Regions from separate parts of the Neobacillus pocheonensis genome, predicted to be linked through region 2. Evidence: a T-box and tRNA genes for the amino acid it is inferred to sense, from the RefSeq annotation. Region 2 holds a T-box; the other holds one or more tRNA genes.
The links. The T-box of region 2 lies ahead of ABES02_RS27790 (glycine--tRNA ligase). A T-box ahead of a tRNA ligase gene usually reads a tRNA of that ligase, here a tRNA-Gly.
Positions count from the first base shown of each region.

Region 1 (11,665 bases), on a different contig from region 2:
TTGCCGGTTTAATCGTGATCCGGTTCGCAGCTGGATTCTTCGTTAAGCTTCTGACAAAACGCCCGAGTTTGGAGACAGCCGCCATGTTGCTGGTTGGCTGGGTTGGGGTCAAGTTGTTCATACATACGCTTGCGCATCCTTCCGTACACATGATTTCACATAGGTTTGTCGAAGGCCCAATATGGAATACAACCTTTTGGTCCGTTTTGCTTCTTATTACGATGGGTGGATGGCTTTTATCTAAGGAAAAGTAAAAAGGGAACGAAAATTAATTCGTTCCCCTTTTCAAGTTATTTAGTGAATTTTTCTGTTAGAATTGGTTTCCAAATAATATCCAGCAAATGTCGTAAGTTTCTAAAAAGAGGTTGTAAGTTGCTGAAAATATGTCGTAAGTGCCAAAAAATATGTCATAAGTTTTGTAAACCCTAATAAACTTCCATTTAATATCCAGCAAATGTCGTAAGTTTCTAAAAAGTGGTTGTAAGTCGCTGAAAATATGTCATAAGTGTCCAGAAATATGTCAAAGTCCAGAAGAATAGGTAATAAATATCTAACCTTCCGCATCTCCTTCAGAAATCACTTAAAAATTCCACTATAAGTCCGTGTCCAGTACCGGGATTTCCATTCTTTTTTCCAAGGCAGCGACATATGATAGATTAAAAAACTGGACAAGGTGATGTTTATTTTTCAGACATTAATGGCAACAATCATTGGCAGCTTGCTGGTGGGAATTGGGGTAAATGGGTTTCTTGTGCCTCATCATTTAATAGACGGCGGAATCCTTGGCATTGCCTTAATCCTTCATTATTTCTTTGAGTTTCAAACAGGATTGACGATGGTCATATTAAGTCTTCCTATTTGTATTTTTTCAACCAGGTTTGAAAGAGGTTATTTTTTTAGCAGTTTACAAGGATTGTTTGCTACTTCTATATTCATTGATTTGCTCGCACCAATCCGGTCGCAATTTCTCGTCTCCCAATGGGCAAGCGCCTTAATTGGAGGAGTGATTATTGGAATAGGTGTGGGTCTCATGCTCCGATATAGGACGAGTACGGGGGGGACCGACCTGCTCGCTAAAATCATTTCTGGAATCATTCCCTTAAATTTAGCTTTTATCATTATCATCCTTGACGGGCTGATCATCCTTGCAGGTTTTACAGTACTAGAAGGAGATAGCTTCCTTTATTCATGTATGGCTATTTGCACCGTCGGCCTAACGACCGCTATCATTGAAGGGCATTAAACTTAAAAATCCGATGAAATTTTATGAGACCAGTGACTGGAAGTCTTCCGAAATAGCTATTAATTCTCCCCATGCCATTAGCTCCTCTTCGGAAATCTTCCAAGTATGTTTATCTGCATCTTGCCGAATGACCGCGAAGTGAAAGCGATCAGTGGAATAGATAGTTAAACCTTTTTCTTTACATTGTTCAAGGAAATGGTAATCCTCCCCTCGATTTACCTTTTCAAATTGAACCTGTTGAAACACATTTTTTCTAAACATTAGTGTAGCCCCAGCAACACTATCCGTGATGGAATTCTCATTACCTGAAACATGAATCAAGGCTTTTATATTTTTAAAATAGATAAATACCGAGCTTTTTCCAATAATCGATATATGTTTATTTTTAAAAGCCTCTATCGAACTTTTAATATAGTCCGGCCCGTAATAGTCATCGTCATCAAATTTTGCAATAATATCATCCTTTGCTTTCATAATCCCAAAATTTAAACAGTCGCCTAACGTTGCTTTTTGATGTAGTTGATAGACTTGAACATTACGGTATTTCTTTGCCTTTTCAATCCACCTGTCGATATCCATCGAATCCTTATTAAGGATAATGATAAGCTCTTTATCCTTATAGGATTGCTGTTGATAATTGTTGAAAACATTATCCATGTTCTCTTCTCTGATTGTGCAAGTAATAATCGAAACCAATAACTTCACTCCCCCCTTCTAATTTTTTATAAAAATTTACGTGTTCATTAGCTTTTCCATTATGCTGGCAAGATTTGTGAATGAATCTAAATTTTTGATAGAAAGAAGATCTTCTTGAAGCTCTATTCTACCCTCTGAGCCAATGCCAGCAGCTCCTAAAATATTAACGTGACGGATATCGATTTGGAGGAGAAGGACGATGGTTTCAAGAATGCGGATAAATTTTTCTTGGAACCCTTGAAACCTCTCAGGATAGGATTTTAGGAGCAGCTTATATTCTTTTAATACCTTACTAATCGTTATTAAATCGGCAATTCGTGCTAGTTCTAATCCAAGAATCAGAACATCGACGTCAGGATGCTTATTAATAAAAAGCCTTAGATTATGAATGGCTTCTTTCCATTTATCTTGTCCGACAGGATGTTCTTGATGGTAGGTTGTTACATCGTTTCTGACCAGGTATTTGGCGCCCATTTTATATAAACGGTATCCTAATTCCCAATCTTCGTATCCGTATTGGATAAAGTCTTCATCAAACATCCCTGCCTGTTCAATAAACTCTTTACGGATGGAAACATTCCCTGTAAGCAAGGCCATCCACGGAAACATAAACCCATTCAGGTCCGCATCAAAATTTTTGGTGATTTTCTGAAACCACGAAAATGATTTAAAAACCAAATCCTTATAGGACAAACTTGTTATATCGTTTTTTTCAACTAATGGATACGGATTTTCACTAGGTAATTGAAAGTCTCGCAATCTCCTATTGATCTCTTGATTAGTGGTCGTTAAGTCTGTAATCTTGTCCCGTACATCCTGGGAAAATTCAGGAAAGATGCAGGTATAGATCTTTTTGGAATGCATGACCCCTGACAAAATCATCTTGTTTTTGGATTGATGATACCGATAGTGCTTTTCGACAAAATCAGGTTCTGTCACCATTTCAGCATCCAGGAAGATGAGAAGGCTCCCTCTCGCCGAGCGAATGCCCACATTTCGTACCTTCGCCCTGCCAAGATTTTTTTCATTCCGAATATAGTTAAACTGATATGGAGGATGATAGTTTTTAAGCTTTTCTTCAGTTTGGTCCGTTGAGGCATCATCAATAAAGATAACTTCCATTTTTGCAGGATTGAAGGTTTGGTTTTCGAGTGAGTAGAGAGTGAATAAATTGAGGGGGAATTTATTGAAAGAAGGAATGATGATACTGACTTCAATATCTTGATTCTTTTTATTTGTGCGGTTTTGGCGATTACTTTTCTTTTTTGATATTACTTCTGATTCAACATCACGGCGGGCCGTCCAACTACCAAATAGCCCCTCTTCGTTTCCTTTAAGTTGTTTATTCCTATCGGTCTGAAGTTGTTTTTCTGATCGGCAATGATCCCAAAGCCGAATCTCTTTGATATCCCCTTCAAAATATAAGCCCGGCTGTTCACCAAAGATCCCCGCTGGGTAGACATTCCTTTTAGGGCTTCGTTCACCACTTTTAACAAACGCACCGTTCATGTATAAATAAGGCCTTCCATCATCATAGATTACGGCAATGTGAGCTTCCTTTTTAATGACCTCTTCATAGACTAACACGGCATAAATATTAATATCCGTATGTTCATAGACAGTGATTCCATTTTTTCCGACAGATACATGAACGGCGGCTTCATCATAGTATTTCACATGTCCTGGTCCATTAATATAATTTTGCCCATCTGGATTTACAGGTTTTTTGCGTGATTGTTTATTAATAGGATGAAGGATATCCGGCTTCACCCAAAACTCATATGTGAAAGAATTTTTCAGATTGGTTAGCAACCCTTCATACAAGCTATTTCCTAACATGTTGCACACCTCATTTCCATTTTTGAAATAACCAGTCCCATTGGTCAAGCTTTTACAGAATATGAGGATAATCAGATTTTGACTAGACTTATCCCCAGAAATAACGGTATGGTACAACTATTTTTCTTTAGGCTATTTTAAGGCTCGACCACACGACCAATCGAAAACCATTCTAATTAGAAATACTAGGCAGCTTGATGTAAATGAAAAAATGAAAAAGCTAACAAAGGTGGGAGCTTTACCATCTTCGTTAGCTTTTTTACAATATATAAATAGATCGCCTTGTTATTTGTTGTCAAACCTGCCTTTAAAATCCAACGTACTGCACGTTTTCATTGGAAGCTTTACACTTTTTCCTTCTGCGGCTGATTTGTAAATAGCAAGAACTAGTTCTAACGCTCTTCTTCCATCTTCTGCAGTAACATAGGGCTCCCGATCATTCTTAATAGCATCAATGACGTCTGTATAAAGGGGATTATGGCCAAATCCGTACACAGTTGGTGGATTTTCTTGATACTTTGCTTTCACTTCCTCCGGTTCATCCTTCCCATCAGCGAACCGCCATTCTTCTATAATATTCACAGATTTCCCGCCAGCCTTAATGGTACCTCTATCCCCAAAGATATACAAAGTTTCCTCAAGATTAGTCGGAAAAATATTGGTTGTCCCTTCGACAATTCCATAACTTCCGTTGGCAAACTTAATCATTGCCGCACCAAAGTCTTCCGCTTCGATAAAGTTATGTTTTAAATTATCAGTCATTCCTACTACTTCTACAATGTCGTTACCCATCATCCAACGCAAGAGATCGATATTATGGATACACTGATTCATAAGTGCTCCTCCATCTTGCTCCCAAGTTCCTCGCCAAGGAGCATGTTTATAATAATCTTCTCCCCTGTTCCAGCGAATATGTGCCGTTCCATGTAGTAGTCTTCCAAACCGTTCTTGTTCTACTGCTTCTCTAATTTTTTGAATCGATTTATTAAACCGGTTTTGATGACATGCGCAAACCTTTACGTTATGTTCCTTAGCCTTTTCGATAATGTTATCAGCATCTTCAAGTGAAAGAGCAATAGGTTTCTCAATAATAAGATTACTTCCAGCCTCTATGCAATCTAAGGCAATTTGACCATGGGAACCGCTCTCCGTACAAATGGCGACTAACTGCGGTTTCTCTTTTTCAAGCATCTCCTTATAGTCGGTATACTGCGGCGTCGATTGAGGAAGGTTAAAGGTTGAAATTTTATCCTCCATATTTTCAGGAACTATGTCACATAAAGCGACAATTTCTAGTTCATTTTCAATAGCAGCAGCGATATGATTCGGTGAAATTCTTCCACAACCAATGATAGCAAATTTTAGACTCATGATGATCCTCCTAGAAAATAATTCAATATTTACTCTTTTCCTTCATTCCTTTTGCAATAATAGTATCTAATGTGGCTATGTCGATATCAAAGAGTAATCTGATAAAGTATGTACAGTGTTATTATAACCTAATAAGTACTTTCAATGAGAATTACTGAGAATTCAAATTATCCAAGAAAATTTTAAAAAATAAATTTTATACGTCTTAGTTGAATTCACTATGTAGCCCAAGAATAAATTATACTCCATATATAAGGCTTAAATCCAGATTTTTAAATGATTCCACTGAAAAAGAGAAAGAAATAGCAAATACAAGAATCTATCCAAATTAAATTACTTAAGGAGAGCCACAGGGACGGTTCTCATGGTTTTTAATGACCATGTGAACCGCCCCCTTAGTCACCCTTGGTCATTCAATTAGCACCTGTCGACGATTCTGACGAACCACCAAATGGAAAAACAATAATACAAAGCACTGAACCGCCAAATACACGCTGAAGGAATAAGAGAGTCGCCAGCCTTTATAAGTAAACACTCCAAATTCTTTATTAACCCATTCAAACAGCGTTCCCCCTGAAGTACAAAGCAAAAGATAAACCAGAATCCAATATCCTTTTATCTTCCACCTGTCATAAAAATAAACAAACAAATAAGAAAAAGGCGCATATAAAAAATAGGTAATCAAATCAAAGAAATCATAATTGGGTGTATCCATAATATTATACAAGTCGAGTTTCGGCGATGCCAGGAAATGGTCCGAAAGCCTCGCAATCGTTGTACCGATTAACAAAAAGAGGATCGTTGTACTCCGAGGAAATCTTTTCGGCAAAAAGAACAGGACTAAATAGGATACGACCACACACCCAATCAAAAACCATTCGTTTTCATCAAATTTTTCCGGAAGCGGCATCATCTAGTTTCATCTTCCTTCTTTCCTCAATAGATTTCGGTACCATGACAGGGCCATGTTTACGAGCGTGATGACCAAAACTTGGAGGATGATGGAATGCCAAAAGGGCCAATCCTTATATGTAATGACCTCCCATTCAACCAGCCAGCGCTCAATCCCAGATTGAATTCCAACAAATATACCTGTCAAAATCCATTTAGAGAAACGGGACTTCATATTGGGCAGCAAATTAAGATATAACAACCAAACAAACGGCCAAATGATGGCCTCATAAATTCGGAAAATAATAAAAGGCACCGTTTCATTCGTCACGGTCCAAACATCTAGATTAATGTACAAAATGGCACAATAGCTGGTAACCAGGAACTCTAGAATCATGAGGATGAAGAGATTTTCAAATAAGTGAAGTCTCTTCTTCTTGATACAAAATGAAGCCAACAGTAGGATTGCTACGTCTATGATTATGGTAAGTTTCATTTTTACCCTCTCACCGTTTCATCATCCTTTTTTTACTCCCTCTCATAGAAAAACTTCTTTATAAAGTATTGTTAAAGGAAAGGGGAAATATTCCTTATTTGAAACAATGATGTGTATTGCTCAATAAACTAGTCCTAGAAAAAAGGTAAATAGATGGATGCGCTTTCCACTAACATTTCTTAAAATACATGAGAGGCGGTATAATAACCTGTTGAAAAAGGTTGAAAGGACAGGGATAGAAAAGATGCTATACATATGGGATATCGAGAAGATCATTGAAAGTACATTGAGAGAACACAACTTAAATATAAATTATGAGTTTAACAATAAACTGCCTGCACCAATGAGTTATAACGTATCAACAAATACGATAAGGTTTAATTACTTACAAGTAAACGGCTATTTAGCTAAAATTAATTTTAAAATAAAAGAGACAGATGAAAACCTAGTAAAAATTATTCTTTATCATGAAATCGGATATTATTTAGATTTCAAGAAAAACAAACATGATTTAAGGATTCTAAAATATGGTGAAGATGAAGAAATTGAACAACTTAAAACTACAATTGAAACGAATGCTTGGGAATACGGACTTACCTTGGTACCTAAACAACTCGTAAAAGCCTATGAGCAGATGCGTGTTTTAGATAGTATGCTGTTAAAAAGCTATTAATCGCATTCTATCAACGAACGTTTGCGGTCTATCAGCGAAGGGAATGGCAACAATGTATGTGCAAACAACCAATATAAAAAGCCTCGCATGGAGGCTTTCTACTGGGAAGTACTATTGAAGGGCTATTAAGGTCAATTGTTGACCTCTTTTTCCTTCAAGTGTAAGTGTTACTTTTTTACCTTGATGGTTAAATAATTCATAAATCATATTACCTGATGCCTTTGCACAATTCGTTCTTCCATCAGACGTGATGAATCGAAAAGTTCCCTGCGGGTCTACCCCTCCTATGTGAGCCGTGACTTGTATGCGATTTGTGTCAGCGCCAGATAGCGCAGGGATATTAATTTTTTGACCAATCTTCAATTTTGATGAGTCTACATTAGGATTTAACTCTTGAATGGATGAGACAGAGACACCTAATGCTTTTGCAATTTTTGTAAAAGTATCCCCGCTCTTTATTACATACTCCGATGAACTTGTTTGGATTGGCTCCTTTTTCGTTAAAAATGCTTCATTAACAAACGCTGCTTTGCTGTTAAAAGTAATCTGAGCCCAGCCATTCGCGATCGTTTGCACTTTCACTTGATCGTTTAATTTTAAGGTACCCAATACCTCACTACTTGTTGATGCGGCCACTCTAACCCTTAACGAGTCAGCCGTTACATACATGGCTAGCGATTCGCCTGTATCAGCAGCTTGGCTCGGTACTGATGAAAGATAATCCACTTTTACATAACAAACTCGTCCCTTAATCAGAATGCCAGCCCATCCGTTTTCTACGAATGAAACCTTTACAACATCCCCTTTTTTATATGTACGCAGAATACTGCTTTCAGTATTCGGATAGGAGCGAACATTTAGTGTGGTGGCAGTGACTGTTCTATCTACTACTTTGGGTAAAAGAATCTTTTTACCGTCAATGGAAGTCACCCCATTGGCATCTAATATTTCCTTTGCCGTCACACCATGGTCCGCAGCAATTCTGTCAATCGAGTCACCGCTTTTCACCTGGTACGTATATTCATGAATAAAGGCAGCATTCGCACTTATCCCGGTAAAGCTTAGGACAAGCGTAAAAATGCCCGTCACGACTAACTTTTTGACTGAATTCTTTTGAATCCATCGATGAACCTGTGACACATATGTATCCCAATGATTATGAATATCGTTTAGGAATTCCTTGATATCTAGCACATTGCGAATATTAAAATAATTATCTCTATAATATTCGCGTTTTTCCATCCTTGAAGTGAACTCTGGTACACTTTTTGGTTGCTTGCTTTTTCCGTGAGTTTCTTTCCTGCTTAGTACTAATTCCTCATTTGCAAATAATTCTTTCGTTGTTAAAATCAATTCTCTTTCTCCCCCATTTATGCTATATACCGGGAAAATGTACACGGTTTAACTTTTACTTATGTAGGCCATTACATTTATATCCCCATAAGTAATATTCGTTAATCCATTAAATTTTCTGTCCATATTTAGCAAAAATAGTCGAATTTAGTTCCAAAGCCACAATCTTCCTATTAACTGTCTCAGGGGCGGTTCTTATGGTTTTGATGGCCACTGGAACCGTCCCCCTTAGTCCCTGCATTTAATTATTTTACGGTGAATTGGTAGTAAAAAGCTAAATACTACAAAATACAAGGGGATTGAAATAAAAAAGCTCCAGCCATGAACTTTCATATATCCAACCTTCCTCATTCCCCATTCGATTAAAGTAGAAATAATGATAAACAAAATGGTCAATATCCATTTATTGGTCTTCTTTAAATAGTTTAAAAAAATAACAGCAAGTGAGGAAGGAATTAAACTATAGCTTAAAAACTCACCTATACCCGTGATTTTCGGGTTTCCAAAATCGACAAGATCTAGCATCTTCCCTAATACCGAATCTGAAATCCAAGCAAAATAACCAATAATTCCAAAAGTAATATACAGATCTCTCCAACTTAGCTCTTTTTTAGGCATAAAAAGAGCATACAGAAACAATACCAGAGATACCACGATGGGAAGCCAGTTTCCTTGCGCATGTAGATCTAAATTCCTTGTAATTGAATTCAGAGAAATCACCTCCTAACTTTATCCTCCCCTAATATATTGTGAATCTAAACCTTACTTCTTAAAATCTGTTACTGATCCTTTAGTAAAAAAAGAAAAGCTGCCTGAATGGCAGCTGAACATTACCCGATTGATTCATTTGTGAAATTCACTTTAAAGTTTCGTTCCAATTACGATAGTAGCATCTAGTTCATCGTGATATGTTAACTGAGGTATTAGCCCGTATTGGGTAAAGATTTCTAGGGTCTGAGGGGCCTGCATTTGGCTCGTCTCCACTAAAAGATGCCCTCCCGAAGCTAGCCAGAAAGATGCTTCTTCTGCCACTCTTCGTTGAATATCAAGTCCGTCATCTCCTCCATCAAGCGCTTCCTTTGGTTCATGTAGACGTGCATCCTGGGGAAGCAGCTTGATTGCCTCGGTAGGTACGTAAGGTGCGTTTGCTACTAGGATGTTGACTTTCCCACGTAGTTTAGATGGTAGTGGCTCAAAGAGGTCACCTTCATACACGAAGCCATTTAGGCTTGTAACATTTCGAAGAGCACATCGTACCGCCGCTGGGTCGATGTCTACTGCATACAACTCAATTCCCCTCAGAGCTTTGGCTATCGCGATGCCCACCGCGCCAGTACCGCAACAAAGATCAACGACAATGGCTCCAGGGAAAGAAAATGCCACTGCGTTTTGGACAAGAAACTCAGTACGTCGACGGGGGACGAAGACTCCTGGGTCTACTGCTATCCTGACGCCGCAGAACTTCGCCCAACCGAGGACATGTTCAAGCGGGGTACCGATTATTCGAAGATTGACCATATTTGAGAGGTTTTCCAATGTCTGCGCCTCTGAAATAAGAAGCTGGGCCTCTTCTTCTGCAAAAACGCAACCGGCAGTCAGAAGTTTCTTGATTATACTTTTTTTCATTTGGTCGTCAATATAAAACTTAAATTGTACTCCTATAATTACCACCCAATCTTAATAACGGTTTTTATAGGTAGTTCGTTAAAAAATGGAAAAGTCCTTCTTACATTAAACTTTCCGAAGCACCTCGGATCCGACAAATCTAAACAAAATAACCTAACGCTAAAACTAAATAATCGTTTGATTAAAAAGTCCAAAGACCGTAATATTTAAGGACAATATTTAAAGAATAGATAAAAATTTTGTCAGTTAAATAATCGTTTGATTAGTTTGGGATTTAACCGCGGTACATCAGCATTTAACCTTTTTAATCTCTAAAAAAACTGTCGAATACCAATAATTAATGTTTTAAATATATGTACTATTGAAATATAGAAAATGATTATAAAGGTGAATTTAAAAATGATAGGAAAAGAAGAATTTTGAGGGAATTTTGAAAGGCTGGAATAATGGAGCGGGTGATGAGAATCGAACTCACAACATCAGCTTGGAAGGCTGAGGTTTTACCACTAAACTACACCCGCATTTTCGAAAAATTGGAGGCAGCAACCGGATTTGAACCGGTGATAGAGGTTTTGCAGACCTCTGCCTTACCACTTGGCTATGCTGCCTTAATTTAGCTGGGCTAACTGGATTTAAACCAACGTATGTCGGAACCACAATCCGAAGCATTAACCAATTACGACTGGTCGGGAAGACAGGATTCGAACCTGCGACCCCTTGGTCCCAAACCAAGTGCTCTACCAAGCTGAGCTACTTCCCGTAAAAATGGCGCGCCCGAAAGGAGTCGAACCCATAACCTTTTGATCCGTAGTCAAACGCTCTATCCAATTGAGCTACGGGCGCATTCATTGAATTTTAATTCGTAAAAAAATTGGTGCGGGTGAAGGGAGTCGAACCCCCACGCCTTGCGGCGCCAGATCCTAAGTCTGGTGCGTCTGCCAATTCCGCCACACCCGCAAATTAAAAGTTATTTTGCTGACGCAAAAAACTTAGTTATTTTTACTTCGAAAAAAACTTGGTGAGCCATGAAGGACTCGAACCTTCGACCCTCTGATTAAAAGTCAGATGCTCTACCGACTGAGCTAATGGCTCATACTTTGATGATTTCCTACAACTAAATTGTGGTAAGTCAGATGCTCAAAAGAACTCACGTTCTTTCTCGCAGATTGCCCGCAGAAGTTGATTCGAAGAAGTTCGCAATCTGCTCTACCGACTGAGCTAATGGCTCATACTTTGATGATTTCCTACCACTAAATTGTGGTAAGTCAGTTGCTCAAAAAAAGCAAAAAGTATTAATGGTGCCGGCTAGAGGACTTGAACCCCCAACCTACTGATTACAAGTCAGTTGCTCTACCAATTGAGCTAAACCGGCATAATATTTGAGATAATAGATATTTTGAACTCGCTGTATAGTTATCGTCATCCTGACCTCAGAAAGCATATGCAAGCAGCAGCTCGGTCAGTATGCTGAAGACTA
Region 1 is NZ_JBCNAD010000001.1:221,315-232,979, forward strand. It holds gene ABES02_RS01105 (TerC family protein) at 1-254, shown strand, start outside; gene ABES02_RS01110 (YitT family protein) at 677-1,243, shown strand; gene ABES02_RS01115 (glycosyltransferase) at 1,265-1,948, opposite strand; gene ABES02_RS01120 (glycosyltransferase) at 1,976-3,778, opposite strand; gene ABES02_RS01125 (Gfo/Idh/MocA family protein) at 4,064-5,149, opposite strand; gene ABES02_RS01130 (hypothetical protein) at 5,559-6,062, opposite strand; gene ABES02_RS01135 (hypothetical protein) at 6,069-6,536, opposite strand; gene ABES02_RS01140 (hypothetical protein) at 6,781-7,209, shown strand; gene ABES02_RS01145 (LysM peptidoglycan-binding domain-containing protein) at 7,321-8,562, opposite strand; gene ABES02_RS01150 (hypothetical protein) at 8,791-9,282, opposite strand; gene ABES02_RS01155 (putative protein N(5)-glutamine methyltransferase) at 9,424-10,188, opposite strand; tRNA gene ABES02_RS01160 (tRNA-Gly) at 10,636-10,709, opposite strand; tRNA gene ABES02_RS01165 (tRNA-Cys) at 10,723-10,796, opposite strand; tRNA gene ABES02_RS01170 (tRNA-Pro) at 10,872-10,948, opposite strand; tRNA gene ABES02_RS01175 (tRNA-Arg) at 10,955-11,031, opposite strand; tRNA gene ABES02_RS01180 (tRNA-Leu) at 11,061-11,145, opposite strand; tRNA gene ABES02_RS01185 (tRNA-Lys) at 11,205-11,280, opposite strand; tRNA gene ABES02_RS01190 (tRNA-Thr) at 11,485-11,560, opposite strand.
Region 1: it has a tRNA-Gly gene. The T-box ahead of ABES02_RS27790 (glycine--tRNA ligase) is inferred to sense a tRNA for this amino acid. The anticodon was not compared.

Region 2 (11,665 bases):
TAACAGAGCCTTGTTATTAAAACCTTCTTCATTTAATATGGGATGAAACTTCAAAGAAAAACTGTTATCATTTTACATAAGGCAATTTTCGCAAAAATTGTTGTTTTCCGTATAGGTTTAGAAATACGAATAACTATATACTTCGTCGCATCTTTTCGTAAGAACATTTGCGAAAATTGCCTAGAAACTTAGTAATTTACCTTTATTAAGTTCCAAAATAAACAACGTTTACGAAAAGAGCTATACATAAAGTGTACTTTCAACTAAATTCAGTTGGAAAACTTCATTTGGAATCGGAATTTTCATTGCCCGTGGTTGGAGGGATTTGGTTGGAAAAACTACAGCAATATTTCATACGGATACGGAAGTTGCTTGATATCACTTTTTTTAGGGTGCTTTTTTTTCTGGTGTTGGGTGCCGTTCTATATGTCGCTTTGTATAGTAATGTCAAACCTGAAAAAGTCGATTTAAGCTTATTTTCAGTTGCCGAAAAAACAATTCGTTCCCCAGGAACGGTAGAGGATAAAAAGAGCACAGAAAATAAGCGTAATGATGCTCTTGACCAAGTTCAGGATGTATATGCTTTAAAGAAGGAATATACACAAAATCGAGTGGATTTGATTACTTCTATTTTTCAAGCTGCAATTGAAGTAAATGATGAAATAAAAGAGGAAATGAAGAAGCAGGATGATGCCACCACTGATGAGAAACTAACTACTCCTGAGCCTAGTGTGGAAGAGAAAGTAACAAAATTAAAAGGGAAATTAACGCCCAATGTTACAAAGGATCTTTCAGATCAGGTTTTTTCGGCATTAGTACAAGCTAACAATGATGAGCTGTCAATCGCAAAGGATTTAACTGTTACAGCGATTAATAATGTAATGACCAAAAGAATCTCTGCTGATGACGTAGAAAATGCGAAGAAAAGAGTCGAAGAGGAATTAAAATATACAACTCTAAATGATAGTTTAAAACTAGCCGCCGTTGAGCTTGGGAGATATGCGGTTATTCAAAATGAGTTTTATGATCCTGTTGCTACTGAAGAACTACGTCAGCAGGCGGCAGAAAGTGTGGAGCCTGTAAAAATTCTTCAAGGGCAAATTATTGTGGAAGAAGGAGAATTGATTAATCAGGATATCTATCGACAATTAAAGCTCGTGGGTTTAATCAATAATGAAAAATCTTTTAAACCATTCATTGGGCTAATGGTCCTGATTGCTATTATTCTTTCGGCAATTTATTATTACTTTTACCAAATGAAATTTTCACCTGAAAAGAGGCAAACGTATTTATTGTTGTATGGGATGATTTTTATCCTATCGGTCTTTATTATGAAAATCATTAGTATGCTGCAAGTATTTAATTATTCATGGATTGGCTATCTATTCCCTGCTGCTATGGGGGGGATGCTCATCAAGATATTAATTGATGAAAAGCTTGCCATTCTAATGTCAATAATATTCGCGGTATGCGGCAGCATCTTATTCAATGAAGGAGTTACTGGCTCGCTTAATTTTTCAGTAGGAATTTACGTCTTATTTAGTGGTTTAGCGGGTATTCTGTTTTTGAGTAATCAGAATCAACGTTCAAAAATTTTGCAAGCGGGTTCATTCGCTGCCATTGTCAATCTATTGACCATAGTGGCATTAATGTACTTGCCAAACGGACAATATTCCGGACTTGAATATGGGTATTATTTTATAACAGCTCTTGTTTCTGGGGTCGGTTCTGCTGTTCTTACGATTGGATTACTCCCTTTCTTTGAAGCTAGCTTCGGAATCCTATCGACCATGCGACTAATTGAATTATCAAATCCGAACCATCCGCTCCTAAGAAAGATACTAATGGAAGCACCAGGTACATATCATCACAGTGTAATGGTTGCTAATTTAGCAGAATCAGCTTGTGAAGCCATTGGTGCAAATGGATTGCTGGCAAGGGTAGGAAGTTATTATCATGATATTGGTAAAACCAAAAGGCCAAACTTTTTTATTGAAAATCAAATGCATCATGATAACCCTCATGACCGTCTTCCACCGGATAAAAGTGCGCATATTATTATTGCTCATGTAACAGATGGCTCTAATATTTTGAAGAAATACCATATGCCTAAGGAAATTATAGATATTGCCGAACAGCATCATGGTACAACTCTGCTTAAATTTTTTTATCATAAGGCGAATCAAAATGGTGAAGAGATAAAGGAAGAGGAATTCCGATATCCAGGCCCTAAGGCACAGACAAAAGAGTCAGCGGTTGTAGGTATTGCTGATAGTGTAGAGGCGGCTGTCCGTTCTTTATCACAGCCTACACCAGAATTGATTGAATCGTTGGTAAAGAAAATTGTTGCCGATCGCCTGCAGGATGGCCAGTTAAACGAATGTGATATTACGATGAAAGAAATTGAAACTGTCTCACACACCTTGTGTGAAACATTAAAAGGAATTTTTCATTCCAGGATTGAATATCCAGAAATCAATAAGAAGGTGAAGCAAGCATGACATTACTAATTGACAGTATTGATGAAACGAACGAATTAACAGATGAGCAGTTGCTAGAAATAGAAAGACTAATAAATTTTGCGGCCAATAAACAGAATATCGAAGAACATAGTGAAGTATCTGTAACCTATGTTTCAAATGAGCGAATCCAGGAGATAAATCGGGAATATCGGGAAAAGGACTCTCCAACGGACGTCATCTCCTTTGCCATGGAGGAACTAGGTGAAGGTGAAGTTGAACTTGTCGGGGCTGATATGCCACGTGTTTTAGGGGATATCATCATCTCTGTACCAAAAGCTAAGGAGCAAGCGGAAGAATATGGGCACCCCTTTTTGCGTGAGTTAGGATTTTTAGCTGTCCATGGCTTTTTACATCTTTTAGGTTACGATCATATGACAGAGGAAGATGAAAAGGAAATGTTTACTTTGCAAAAGGATATTTTAAATGATTATGGACTCACAAGATAATAAAAAACGATTTCCTTTCTTGCGTTCATTTACATTTGCCATCGCTGGAATCATTACAGCACTTAGAACTGAGAGAAATATGCGGTTCCATGCTGTAAGCTCGATTATTGTATTACTTGCGTCCTATTCTTTTTCTATTTCAAGAATTGAGTGGCTGCTTATTATATTTACAATTGGCGGCATGTTTGCCCTTGAACTAATAAATTCCGCAATTGAGCGTGTTGTAGATTTAGCTACATTAGAATACCATCCACTTGCAAAGCAAGCAAAAGATTTGGCGGCGGGAGCTGTTTTTGTGTATGCTATTCTTTCTGTTGTAATTGGAGTAGTAATCTTTTTACCCTATATTTTAGGCATATTTGAAAATGGATATTGATTTCGTTAAAATGATTTAACACCTGAAATAGGTAGACAAACCGATTTATGAGAAAATTCTAACTTTTTAAAATTTTTTTATTACTTTTTTTTTACAACTAATGATTTTCTCTGATTTTTGAGTTAAAATAAAGAAACAGCAGGTTAATGCTGGAAGGGAAGAAGAAATAGTGAACACCGTTCAACTAATTGAAGAAGCAAAAAAAGCAAGAGAAAAAGCTTATGTTCCTTATTCCAAGTTTGGCGTAGGAGCAGCATTATTAACAACAGATGGAAAAGTATATCATGGCTGTAATATAGAAAATGCTGCCTATAGCATGTGTAACTGTGCAGAGCGAACTGCCCTTTTTAAAGCGCTTTCAGAGGGAGATCGTGATTTTCAACTTCTGGCTGTTATTGCCGATACAGAGCGGCCTTGTTCTCCATGCGGGGCCTGCAGGCAAGTGATTTCTGAATTATGTCCACAAAATATGAAAGTGATCTTAACAAATTTAAAAGGCGATATTCAAGAAACAACTGTCGAGGAATTATTGCCTGGCGCTTTTTCACCGGAGGATTTACATGCAAAATAATATGACGACAAATAAAGGCTATAAATCAGGATTCATTTCAATTATTGGCAGACCAAATGTTGGAAAATCAACATTTCTCAATCGTGTGATTGGTCAAAAAATTGCCATTATGAGTGATAAGCCACAGACCACAAGAAACAAGATTCAAGGAGTCCTTTCACTTTCTGATTCCCAAATGATTTTCATTGATACACCTGGTATTCATAAACCTAAACATAAATTGGGCGATTTTATGATGAAGGTTGCACAAAATACGTTAAAAGAAGTTGATTTAATTCTTTTTATGGTAAATGCCGAAGAGGGATTTGGCCGTGGTGAAGAATTTATCCTTGAAAAATTTCAAACTGTAAACACACCAATCTTTCTTGTAATTAATAAAATCGATCAAATTCACCCTGATGATTTATTACCGATTATTGAATCGTATAGTGAAAAATATAACTTTGAAGAGATAGTGCCGATATCAGCACTTGAAGGTAATAATGTGGAGCGTTTGCTTACACAAATTAAGTCCTTTTTACCGGAAGGACCGCAATATTATCCAGCTGATCAAGTGACAGATCATCCAGAACGATTCATCATTACCGAGCTGATAAGGGAAAAAGCACTTCACCTGACTAGAGAAGAAATTCCACACTCTTTAGCTGTTGTATTAGATAAAATGGAGCGTCAAGAGGGCAAAGAGATTATTCATGTCATGGCAACGGTCATTGTGGAGAGAGACTCACAAAAAGGCATTATTATAGGCAAAAAAGGCAGCATGTTAAAAGAAATTGGAAAAAGGGCCCGCGTAGATATTGAGAATCTTCTAGGGTCAAAGGTATTTTTAGAGCTTTGGGTGAAAGTCCAAAAAGACTGGCGCAACAAGATGTCCCAGCTTCGTGATTATGGCTTTAATGAAGATGAATACTAATAAATTACCCTAACTAAAATATTATCCTATTGACAAGATTATGCATGGACAACATTAACAAATTTTTCGTCTTATGATTTTTGCGCAGGCAGGCTATGATAATTGTAAGGTTTGGGATTGAACAATAGCTAGTCTAAATAACGAAAGGTGGGGTTTTCGATGATGGATTTTACGTGGAGATTATTTTCTCAGACAGGGAATATTGACACATATCTTCTCTTTAAAGAGCTTGAGAAGGAAAACCAAGAAATACCCGGTAATCTTGATGAAGAGCTAGCACAAATTGATTTTCCCGTTTCATAAGCAAGTCTTTCGCGCTCTTTAGAAGGTGACAATTATGCTTCAAAAGTGTGAAGGCATCGTCATTAGAACAACAGATTATGGTGAAACTAATAAAATTGTAACAATATATACCAGGGAATGGGGAAAGGTTGGTGTTATGGCTAGAGGTGCGAAGAAGCCGAATAGCCGTCTTTCCTCTATTACCCAACTTTTTACTCATGGTTATTTTTTAATTCAAAAAGGTTCTGGGTTAGGCAGCATGCAGCAGGGTGAAATGATCTCCTCCATGCGGTCCATCGGGGAAGATATTTTCTTAACGGCTTATGCCAGTTATATTGTCGAATTAACCGATAAATGCACAGAGGAAAAAAAGCCTAATCCTTTTCATTTTGAATTGTTATTTCAAACTCTCAATTACATGAATGAAGGCTATGACCCGGATATTCTTATGAATATTTATGAGATGAAAATGTTAAATGTGATGGGGTTGTATCCAGTGTTAAATCAATGTTCCGTTTGCGGCAATACAGACGGGCATTTTTCTTTTTCCATTCGGGAAGGCGGATTTATTTGCCATAGATGCTTGGGAAAAGATCCATACCATTTAAAATTATCACCAGCTGCAGTGAAATTATTACGCTTATTCTATTATTTTGATCTTTCAAGGTTAGGAAATATTTCCGTTAAAGAAGAAACGAAAACTGAATTAAAGAATGCTATTACGGCTTATTATGAAGAATATTCGGGTCTGCAATTAAAGTCGAAGAAATTTCTAAATTCTATGGCCCAATTTCGTAACTTATTATAGTTACCATGTTGACATTTTTTCTACTTTTAGTTAATATTTTCATTAAAATTAATAATTGCTTTGACGGAAAAGAGTACTTAGTCCACTCTATAAAAGCGAACCTAGGATAGTGGAAGCTAGGGTATAGGGCACTAATGAAGGAGTTCCTGAGCAATCTTGTGTTTTATGAACACGAATTTAAGGAGGCTGCTTTTATAGCAGCAAATAGGGTGGAACCGCGGGTAACTCTCGTCCCTATGCTATTAGGCATAGGGTCGGGAGTTTTTTATTTGAACAAAAAACGATTAAAGGAGTATTTAAAATGAAAGTAACCATGGAGCAAATTGTTTCGCACGCCAAGCACAGAGGATTTATTTTTCCGGGCTCAGAAATTTACGGCGGTCTTGCAAATACTTGGGATTATGGCCCATTAGGCGTTGAATTTAAAAATAATATCAAACAAGCATGGTGGAAAAAGTTTGTTCAAGAGTCTCCATACAATGTTGGATTAGACGCTAGTATTTTGATGAATCCCCGAACTTGGGAAGCTTCTGGACATATCGGTAACTTTAATGATCCAATGATTGATTGTAAAAATTGTAAAGCTCGTCATCGAGCCGATAAATTAATTGAAAACGCTCTTGAAGAAAAAGGCATCGAAATGGTTGTAGACGGTTTACCATTTACAAAAATGGAGGATTTGGTAAAAGAACATAACATTGCTTGTCCAGACTGCGGCAGTCATGACTTTACAGGAATCCGCCAATTCAACTTAATGTTTAAAACCTTCCAGGGTGTGACGGAGTCAAGCACGAATGAAATTTTCTTAAGACCGGAGACGGCTCAAGGTATTTTTGTTAACTTTAAGAATGTGCAGCGGACGATGAGAAAGAAGCTTCCATTTGGTATCGCCCAAATCGGTAAAAGCTTCCGTAATGAAATTACGCCAGGGAATTTTACCTTCCGTACAAGAGAATTCGAACAAATGGAACTTGAGTTTTTCTGTAAGCCAGGTGAAGAATTAAAATGGTTTGATTATTGGAAGCAATTTGCTGAAGAATGGCTGCTTTCTTTAGGCTTAAACACTGAAAACTTAAGACTTCGCGATCATTCTGAGGATGAACTTTCTCATTACAGTAATGCTACAACAGATTTTGAATTTAAATTCCCATTTGGCTGGGGAGAATTATGGGGTGTAGCGTCCAGAACTGACTATGACTTGAAGCAGCATATGGAATTTTCAGGCGAAGACTTCAACTATATCGACCCTGAAACGAATGAGAGATATATTCCGTTCTGTATTGAGCCATCTTTAGGTGCTGACCGTGTGACGTTAGCTTTCTTAATCGACGCTTATGATGAAGAACAGTTAGAGGATGGAACAACAAGAACTGTCATGCATTTTCACCCAGCTTTAGCGCCGTTTAAGGCAGCGGTATTACCGTTATCGAAAAAATTATCAGATGAGGCTAAAGAGGTTTTTGCTGCCTTATCAAAGCATTTTCCAGTCGATTACGATGAAGCAGGATCCATTGGTAAACGTTATCGCCGTCATGATGAAATTGGTACACCATTCTGTATTACTTATGACTTTGATTCCAAAGAAGATCAAATGGTCACAGTCCGGGATCGTGACACCATGGAGCAAACACGGATTTCGATTGCGGAGTTAGTAAGCTTTTTACAAGAAAAAATGGTATTTTAAATGAATGGAGTAAAAGGTGCGGTATGCCGCACCTTTTATGTATAATCAGTTATATAAGGTTTAGGTGGTGAGGACAATCGAACTGACAAAACGCCAGGAACATATCCTGCAGATTGTAAAGGAAAAAGGGCCGATTACAGGGGAGCATATTGCAGACCAATTAAGCTTAACAAGAGCAACATTAAGACCGGATCTTGCCATTTTGACAATGGCAGGCTTCTTGGATGCAAGACCCCGTGTGGGTTATTTTTATACTGGAAAATCTGGAGCACAGTTGTTAACCGAAAATCTACAAAAAATTCACGTAAAGGATTATCAGTCCATTCCAGTTGTGGTCAGCGAAAATGTTTCCGTCTATGATGCTATTTGCACCATGTTTCTTGAGGATGTGGGGACATTATTTGTTGTTGACCAAAACTCGACACTGGTAGGGGTTTTATCGAGAAAGGATTTGCTGCGCGCAAGCATTGGAAAGCAGGAGCTTACCACAATCCCTGTTAATATCATCATGACAAGAATGCCGAATATTACCATGTGCGAACGTGAAGATCTTTTAATCGATATTGCTAAAAAATTAATCGAAAAACAGATTGATGCCTTACCGGTTGTACGACAATCCGAAAAGGGTTTTGAAGTAATCGGAAGGATTACAAAAACAAATATTACAAAGGCCTTCGTTACATTAGGTGATGAATAAATAGAGGAGTTGTTTGAAAGAATGAGTTTGCCAATCATTTATGTTGTATCAGATTCCGTTGGAGAAACAGCAGAATTAGTAACGAAAGCGGCAATAAGCCAGTTTAATGGGTCTGGAATAACGCTAAAAAGGTTCCCATATGTAGAAGACAAAGAACATATCGATGAGGTGCTTTCGCTTGTATCGCTTGATAAAGGAATGGTTGCGTTTACCCTTGTCAAACCAGATATGCGTACATATATAAAAGAAAGAGCCGAGGCGGAAGGAATTTTAGCTGTTGATTTAATTGGCTCTATCATGGACAAAATTCAAATCTTTAGTGGAAAGACCCCACTATGTGAACCAGGTCTTGTCAGGAAGCTTGATGAGGATTATTTTAAAAAGGTAGAAGCTATTGAATTTGCTGTAAAATATGATGATGGAAGAGATCCAAGAGGAATCCTAAAAGCCGATATTGTTTTAATTGGTGTATCTAGGACCTCTAAAACTCCTTTATCTCAATACTTAGCGCATAAACGATTAAAAGTGGCCAATGTCCCACTTGTACCAGAAGTAGATCCTCCAGATGAACTCTACAAGGTGCCTGTCGAAAAATGCTTTGGTTTAAAAATTAGCCCTGAAAAATTAAACAATATTAGACGTGAGCGATTAATTTCTTTAGGTTTAAATGATAAGGCAAGTTACGCTAATATAGATCGGATTAAGGATGAACTAATATTCTTTGACAAGGTCATGAAAAAAATCAATTGTCCTGTGATTGATGTTACCAATAAAGCAGTGGAAGAAACGGCTAATATTATTTTAAATTATATTCAAAAAGGCAGACCCTAACACATAGTCAAGAGATTATGTGTTTTCTTTATTATAAGAAATCGAAATTTAATAAAAAAAGTTATGGCAAAATGATAATAAATGTACTATAATAAAAAATTGTGATAAAAATATATCTTTTTAGGTTTAGACTTGCATGTGAACGAATAAACTATTTATTGTTAGATGTCAAGTGGGGCCCCTGTGAAAGTCCCTGAAAAAATTCGACATAAATCCTTTTTTATAAAATTAAAAGCTAAAGAAGGATTATGCAGAATGATGTAGAATTAATACTAATATAAAAGGCATTCCTACTGTTTTAGTTGATGCAGATTCCTGCCCGGTAAAAGAGGAGATTGTCGAAATTGCAACTAAATTTCCTGCACAAGTTCTATTTGTTGCTTCCCTATGATCATCATGTAAATTTTAAGATTACATACGCACCATAAAAATATGGTGATTTAGGAAAGGAAGCTAAAAGGCCAATACCTTTCATCCAGATGATCTTGCAAAATTTATGATGGAATTAACGAAAATTTTGTCGAAATTTGCAGGAATTTAGTCAGTCAACGTAGAATTTATGTATGAACAAATGAGGTTGTTTGCATGGCGGACCGTATTGCCGAAGAAAAAATAGATCAAATTCGTCAGACAGTTGATATAGTTGAAATCATCAGCGATTATGTACAACTGAAAAAACAAGGTCGAAATTACTTCGGATTATGCCCTTTCCATGGAGAAAGCACACCTTCATTTTCAGTATCACCCGACAAACAAATTTTCCATTGCTTTGGATGTGGTGCTGGGGGAAATGTTTTTTCTTTTTTAATGGAGCTTGAAGGAATTTCATTCCAAGAAGCTGCCATAAAGTTAGCGGCCAAGGGAAATATCGAACTGGATATTAATTTAGCAGCAGCACGAGGCGAAAGTAAAGTATCAAAAGATTTGCAGACAATGCTTGATGCCCATGAACTGTTAGCTAAATTCTATCATCACTTGCTGGTAAATACAAAGGAAGGTCAGCATGCCTTAGAGTATTTGTTGGGCAGGGGATTTACCCGAGAATCGATTGATAAGTTTCAAATTGGCTATTCCTTAAATTCATGGGATTTTGTTACGAAATTCCTTTCAAAAAGGGATTTTCAACCTGAATGGATGGAAAGAGCCGGATTGATTATTAAACGTGAACGGGACGGGACATATTTTGATCGATTTAGAGATCGGATTATGTTTCCAATCTTTGATCGCAATGGAAATCCGATTGCTTTTTCTGGAAGATCACTGGGGCCAGATGAGCCAAAATATTTAAATAGCCCTGAAACAGCAATCTTTAATAAAAGCAAAATTTTATACAATTATCACCATGCAAAGCCAAGTTTAAAAAAAACGCAACAAGCTGTTCTATTCGAAGGCTTTGCTGATGTAATTAGTGCAGATCGGTCTGGAGTGGAAAATGGCATCGCTACAATGGGTACATCCTTAACAGATGACCATATTGTCCTTTTGAGGCAAAGTATCCAATCCGTAACCATCTGTTATGATTCCGATAATCCCGGAATTGAAGCTGCCTACCGTGCAGGTAATCACCTTAACGATTCGGGTTTTCAAATAAAAATAGCCATGATGCCTGATGGCATGGATCCAGATGAATATATAAAAAAATATGGTCCGGAAAAATTCCGCAAAGAAGTTATCGGTGCTGGCTTAACATGGATGGCTTTTAAATTTCTTTATTTTCGAAGGGGAAAAAATCTTCAGCTTGAAGGAGATAGGCTTGCCTATATCGAAGAAATTATTAAAGAAATTAGCAAATTAACAAATGCGGTCGAAAGGGATCACTACTTACGACAGCTTGCAGCTGAATTTTCGCTCTCGTTAGATGCCCTCAGGGAACAGCAAAAGCAGATTTTCTTTCAAGAAAAAAGAAAGTCTGCAGGGAAAAACCAAATAAATCATAAACCACTCGTAATAAAGAGGCCAGTGAATGAATTAAAGCCTGCTTATTACACTGCAGAAAGGCGTCTCTTAGCGCACATGCTAAAAGATCGTGATGTTGCTTACAAAGTTCAGGAATTATTACAGGATAACACGTTTAATATCGATGAACATCAGGCAATAATAACTTATCTGTTAGCATTTTATGAAAATCATTTAGAACCTGATTCAAGTGCATTTTTAACTTATATCCAGGATGATAATCTTAGAAGACTGGTTGCTACCATTGAAATGATGTCCATTAATGATGAGTTAAGCAATCAAGAATTAACTGATTATATCAAACAGGTGTTGAATTATCAAAAGTTGTTAAAAATAAAAGAAAAAGAGTTAGAACTAAAAGAAGCTGAAAAACAAAGTGATTTTAGCAAAGCGGCGGTCATTGCAATTGAAATTAACCAATTGCGTAAATCGCTATAGATTTTATTATGTTTCTTTGATTCTGGAAGGAGGGACCCCTTTATGGCAGCTGAAAAATCAGCCCGTTCAAAAGAGGCCGAGAATGAATTGACCTTAGAACAAGTTAAGGATCAGTTAACAGAAATGGGCAAAAAAGTCGGC
Region 2 is NZ_JBCNAD010000069.1:63-11,727, forward strand. It holds gene ABES02_RS27755 (HD family phosphohydrolase) at 330-2,501, shown strand; gene ybeY (rRNA maturation RNase YbeY) at 2,498-2,968, shown strand; gene ABES02_RS27765 (diacylglycerol kinase family protein) at 2,946-3,344, shown strand; gene ABES02_RS27770 (cytidine deaminase) at 3,514-3,915, shown strand; gene era (GTPase Era) at 3,905-4,828, shown strand; gene ABES02_RS27780 (YqzL family protein) at 4,988-5,131, shown strand; gene recO (DNA repair protein RecO) at 5,166-5,918, shown strand; T-box leader at 5,970-6,157, shown strand; gene ABES02_RS27790 (glycine--tRNA ligase) at 6,220-7,602, shown strand; gene ABES02_RS27795 (helix-turn-helix transcriptional regulator) at 7,667-8,299, shown strand; gene ABES02_RS27800 (pyruvate, water dikinase regulatory protein) at 8,321-9,130, shown strand; gene dnaG (DNA primase) at 9,716-11,524, shown strand; gene rpoD (RNA polymerase sigma factor RpoD) at 11,567-11,665, shown strand, end outside.